Linked DNA regions of Adhaeribacter radiodurans. The protein of the gene in region 2 interacts with the protein of the main gene of each other region in a pairwise test. Links are inferred from orthologs where the notes say so. Each region holds a gene or a part of one and is shown on either strand. Other genes may lie near its edges.

Region 1 (2,885 bases), 4.8 Mb from region 2 along the record:
TAATCCGGATGGTGAGCGTGCGTTAAGGTTTTTTCCGTGGATAAGCGGCTGAGCATACTCGGGGAATAAATCCAGGCAAAGGCTTGCAGGCCATGCGCCTGTAAATCCGGAAACCAAATATCGGCACCCCATTTGGCGGCACCAGACCACATACCTTCTACCAGAGTGTTATCGTTTAGAACTTTAGTACACGCCTCGGAAATAAGATATTCGAGTATTTTGCCGCAGCCATCTTTTACCGACTGCGTCGTTTGGAAACCAATCCAATTAACATAAATCCAGTTGTTGTCTGTATCGTAAAAAATTTCGATTTGATCTGTAAAGTATAGTTTTTCCATTCCGAAAGAGCAGTTCTATGACAACTCTCCTAAAGACCTGTCGTAGCATATAATGTTTAAAAATCAGGCCAAAAACAAAGGCCAAGTAATATATTTAAATAATTCTATATTTTTCTGTGATTAAGTTAGATTGCCTGCTTATTTTGCTCAACTATATTTACGTATCTTCCTCTTTCCTAGAACTGAGTTAAACAGAGTCCTACTAGCAAATTGCTGAGTGCACAATAAGAGAACTGGTCTATTTCAGGTAGTCCTGGTAAAGAATTTAAAACTCTTTTAAGACCTGTGTTGAATAGCTAAACACACAATTTCGATATAAACGAGATTTGCCGTTATGTGGTTTAAAAAATAATAAAGGAAGTAGCGGGGCTTGTTTTAAATTTATTATCAGAAAATAACTACTATTCGTTATCCCGCTAGTTAATTTCTAATTTAGCGCCGTTTCTGTTTTACGCATGATACTTACCTCCAAATTACCTCAAGTTGGCACCAGCATTTTTACGGTGATGTCGCAGTTGGCGCAGCAGTACGGCGCTATCAATCTATCGCAAGGCTTTCCGGATTTTAATTGTCCACCAGAATTAACTGAGTTGGTAAGCGATTATTTAAGGCAAGGTTTTAACCAGTACGCTCCAATGGCCGGGGTACTAAAATTACGCGAACAGATAAGCAGTAAAACCGAAAAATTGTACGGGTTTGCGCCCGACCCCGATACTGAAATAACTATTACTTCGGGTGCTACCGAAGCTTTATACGCTGCTCTGGCAGCCATTTTACGCCCCGGAGATGAAGTAATTATACTCGAACCGGCTTACGATTCGTACGTGCCGGCTATTTTACTCAATGGTGGCCAACCCGTTTTTGTACCTCTGCAAGTACCTTCTTTTGCAATAAACTGGCAACTGGTAAAAGAAGCCATTACGTCCCGCACCCGGGCTATTTTACTTAATTCGCCGCATAATCCATCGGGAGCCGTTTTAAGCGCTTCGGATTTACTAAATCTAGCCGAATTGGTGACAGATACTAATATTTTAATTATCAGCGATGAAGTTTACGAACACATGGTTTTTGATGGCCAACCGCATTTAAGTTTACTTACTAAACCCGAACTGGCCGCTCGTAGCTTTGTCATTTCTTCGTTCGGCAAAACCTACCATGCTACTGGCTGGAAAGTGGCTTATTGTGTGGCTCCTGCGGCATTGACCATTGAATTCCGGAAAGTACACCAGTATTTGACTTTTAGTACGGTTACTCCTATTCAGTACGCCATTGCCGATTACCTCGATAATCAGGAACATTATCTTACTTTGCCGGCATTTTACCAGGCCAAACGTGATTTATTTCATCAATTACTGCAAAGCTCCCGGTTTACCTTAACACCTTCGGCGGGCACGTATTTTCAATTAGTAAGCTACGAAAACATTACCCAGGAAAGGGATCAGGCTTTTGCCCGTAGGTTAACAACTGAAGTGGGCGTAGCAGCTATCCCTATCTCGGTATTTTACCACCAGCAAACCGATCATGGCTTGCTCCGCTTTTGTTTCGCTAAAAACGAGGACACCTTACGCGCCGCCGCCGAAAAATTAAATCGTTTATAAATTTTAATTTTTGGTTCGGCCCCATTCCAGAAAATTTACTTTTTTTAACCATGCAGAACTTAACTATAACCTTCATTCAAACGCCGCTTTACTGGCACGATCGAGCCTTAAACCTGGAAATGCTGGCCCATAAAATAGAAGAGATAAATCAACCTACCGATTTAATAATTCTGCCGGAAATGTTTACGACTGGCTTTAGTATGCAGGCTCCGGAACTGGCCGAAACCATGTATGGCCCCACTTTACTCTGGCTGCAAAACATGGCCGCAGCAACTAAAGCTGTAATTACCGGAAGTTTGATTATAAAAGAAGGCGAGAATTATTTTAATCGTTTAATCTGGATGCCGCCTGATGGCAACTATGCTTATTACGACAAAAAACATTTATTTAGAATGGCCGGCGAAACCCAGGTATATGCTGCCGGAGCGCGTAAGTTAATCGTCACCTTAAAAGGATGGAAGGTTTGCCCCTTGATTTGCTATGATCTGCGATTCCCGGTTTGGAGCCGCAACGTACAAAACGAATACGACTTACTGCTCTACGTGGCAAATTGGCCCGCGAAAAGAGATATAGCCTGGAAAACCTTACTACCCGCCCGCGCCATTGAGAATGTAGCCTATGTAGCTGGGGTAAACCGGATAGGCGACGATGGCAACGGTCATTTGTACAACGGAGATTCGATGGTAGTTAATTTTAAAGGTGCTATTTTATTTTCGGCGGGGTCCAAGGAGAGTACTCAAACCATTACTCTTAATCGCCAGGAATTAGAAGATTTCCGAAAGAGCTTTCCGGCTTATTTGGATGCTGATGATTTTACGATATCGTAAAAGCATCTATTTATTGTAACAATTATTAGATTATTTGTTTAATATCGGCTTGCTTTTGGAGCCTTTGCAAGTCTCCAAGCTAGGGTGCTGATGCAGTTCAAAGGACTAAGTTTGCCTCATGG
Region 2 (3,013 bases):
GTACTGTAAGAACAAACCTGATTGATGCAACTAATGAGTTGGGTATAGATTTTTCTGATCAAAGAAGTGCAGATGATATCTTACCTAGTGAGATTCATATCCCAAAAGGGCGCCCGGTGTTGTTTAAAATCCGGTCTCGGGATGTAATCCATAGTTTTTACCTGCCTCATTTCCGGGCACAAATGCATGCTGTACCAGGTATGCCTACCAAGTTTTGGTTTGTACCAACTAAAACAACTGCGGACATGGCCACGGAAACAGGTAACCCCGATTTTAAATACGAATTAGTTTGTAATCAAATTTGTGGGGCAAACCACTTTGCTATGCGGGCGGTGGTAATTGTGGATGAACCAGAAGAATATCAAAAATGGATGTCTGCGCAAAAAGCATTTGTGGCAGATAAACCAGAATTACTTAAAAATATAAAGACTCCTCAAGGAATCGTTTTAGATTCTAAAACAGAAGCCCCTGGTAAGGCTGCGCTATAATTATAAGCAAAGAACCAGATATATTATAGGCTTAGATGGTGTGTTTATTTACTAAATTAGACCTGATTAGCGCAAAAGTTTGTACACGAATAATAATTTAATATGGCAAGCACAGATATTTCTTTACACAATAATGTGCCAGTAGCACACGAGGAGCATGACCACGATCACGACCATCATGATCAGCCGTTTATCTTTAAATATATTTTTAGCCAGGATCATAAAGTAATTGCCAAACAATTTTTGATCTCTGGTATCATTTGGGCTTTTATCGGGGGAGCTTTATCTAGTTTGTTCCGTTTACAATTAGGCTGGCCAAATGAAACAATGCCATTTTTGGAGCCCATATTAGGAAAGTGGATAGAAGGCGGTAAGTTAAATCAGGAATTTTATCTTGCCTTGGTTACAATGCATGGTACCATAATGGTATTCTTTGTATTAACTGCCGGTCTAAGCGGAACCTTTAGTAATTTCTTAATACCGTTGCAGGTAGGTGCCCGAGATATGGCATCCGGATTTCTTAATATGTTATCCTACTGGTTTTTCTTTTTATCCAGTGTGGTAATGTTCGTATCCTTATTCTTGGAAACAGGACCTGCATCCGCCGGTTGGACTATTTATCCGCCTTTAAGTGCTTTGCCGCAGGCTATTCCTGGTTCTGGTACAGGTATGACAATGTGGTTAGTGGCCATGGTATTTTTTATTGTATCGCAGTTATTAGGTGGTATCAATTACATATCAACCATTATTAACCTTCGTACCCAAGGAATGTCCATGACAAAGTTGCCATTAACAATCTGGGCGTTTTTCTTAACAGCGGTATTAGGTGTATTATCTTTCCCGGTTCTGTTTTCAGCGGCATTGTTACTGGTATTTGACCGTTCTTTTGGTACTAGTTTTTATTTGTCTGATATCTATGTAGCTGGTCAGGCATTAACTAACACCGGCGGTAGCCCTATTTTATTCCAGCATTTGTTCTGGTTCTTAGGTCACCCAGAAGTATATATAGTTATTTTACCAGGCTTTGGTATTGTATCTGAAGTTATTGCTACCAATGCCCGTAAGCCAATTTTCGGCTACAGAGCAATGATTGGCTCCATGTTAGGTATTTCTACTTTGTCTTTCGTGGTTTGGGCGCACCATATGTTTGTCTCGGGTATGAATCCATTTTTAGGTTCGGTATTCATGTTCTTAACTTTAATTATTGCGGTACCATCGGCTGTAAAAGTGTTTAACTGGTTAGCCACTTTATGGAGAGGGAACATCATTTTCACGCCTGCTATGCTTTTCTCCATAGGGTTTGTTTCTTTATTTATCTCCGGAGGTTTAACGGGTATCTTACTTGGTAACTCTGCTTTAGATATTCAGTTACATAATACCTATTTTGTTGTAGCTCACTTTCACTTGGTAATGGGATCTTCTGCTTTCTTTGGAATGTTTGCCGGAGTTTATCATTGGTTCCCTAAGATGTTTGGTCGCATGATGGATGAAAAGTTAGGCTATGTTCATTTTTGGTTAACTTTTGTTGGAGTATACCTGGTGTTTATGCCAATGCACTACGTAGGTATTGCTGGTTTCCCTAGACGTTATTATTCCTGGACAGCCTTTGAAACTTTTAGCCAATTCGCTGATATGAACATGTTTATTAGTGCTGCGGCTATAATTGCCTTCTTTGGCCAGTTTATCTTCCTGTTTAATTTCATATACAGTATTCTCCGTGGCAGACGCGCAGATGAAAATCCGTGGAGGTCTAATACTCTGGAGTGGACTACTCCAGTTGTTCCAGGACATGGTAACTGGCCAGGAGCAATACCTGCTGTATACAGATGGCCATATGATTATTCTAAACCGGGAGCGGAAGAAGATTATATTCCGCAAACAGTTCCTTTTTCACAAACTAAATCATCTAACCTTCCGAATGAGAAGGAACTTGAATAATACTAATAATGACTAATGAATCTTTTAAGGCTAAAAGATTTAGAAATATAGGAGTTATTACTATTGCTTCGGTATATTTTTTAATCTTGGTAGGAGGAGTCGTAAGAAGCACTGGCTCAGGAATGGGTTGTCCGGACTGGCCAAAGTGTTTTGGAACCTGGGTTCCTCCTACCAATATAAACCAGTTACCTGATAATTACCTTTCCGTTTATAAAAATAAACGGATTGAAAAAAACGAAAAGTTAGCTAACTATTTAAACCAATTTGGATTTCATCAACTAGCATCTGAAATTTTCTCACATCCTTCGCAATATATTGAAACAGAGTTTAATGTTACAAAAACTTGGATTGAGTATCTTAATAGGCTGGTAGGCGTTTTAATTGGTGTTTTTATTTTTCTTACACTGGTTTACTCTTTTCCATATATCAAGAAGGATATTTCTATTTTTTATTTATCCTTAATTAGTTTCATTCTGGTAGGTATACAAGGTTGGTTAGGTTCTTTGGTGGTTTCCACTAATTTGCTACCTATAATGGTTACAGTACATATGGCTCTGGCATTAGTTTTAGTGGCCATATTAATTTAT

What was found. Proteins that work in one complex are often made in the same cells at the same time.
Region 1: the proteins of HUW48_RS03780 (region 2) and HUW48_RS22340 interact in binary tests that used the Escherichia coli proteins (3 or more experiments, as listed by UniProt). The link is inferred for Adhaeribacter radiodurans from one-to-one orthologs.

The regions. Positions count from the first base shown.
Region 1 is NZ_CP055153.1:5,609,635-5,612,519, forward strand. Bases 16-2,864 are described here. They hold HUW48_RS22340 (methionine aminotransferase), read left to right. Parts: upstream 16-793; coding sequence 794-1,936; downstream 1,937-2,864. Other genes in these bases: HUW48_RS22335 (hypothetical protein), read right to left, coding at 16-338; HUW48_RS22345 (amidohydrolase), read left to right, coding at 1,987-2,763. Also shown: more of HUW48_RS22335, read right to left, coding at 1-15; HUW48_RS22350 (hypothetical protein), read left to right, coding at 2,882-2,885. UniProt on the Escherichia coli protein: Shows aminotransferase activity with methionine and histidine as substrates, and to a lesser extent also with phenylalanine.
Region 2 is NZ_CP055153.1:799,879-802,891, forward strand. What follows is about bases 32-3,008. They hold HUW48_RS03780 (cytochrome c oxidase subunit I), read left to right. Parts: upstream 32-590; coding sequence 591-2,426; downstream 2,427-3,008. Other genes in these bases: HUW48_RS03775 (cytochrome c oxidase subunit II), read left to right, coding at 32-488; HUW48_RS03785 (COX15/CtaA family protein), read left to right, coding at 2,435-3,008. In the rest of the region: more of HUW48_RS03775, read left to right, coding at 1-31; more of HUW48_RS03785, read left to right, coding at 3,009-3,013. UniProt on the Escherichia coli protein: Cytochrome bo(3) ubiquinol oxidase is the terminal enzyme in the aerobic respiratory chain of E.coli that predominates when cells are grown at high aeration.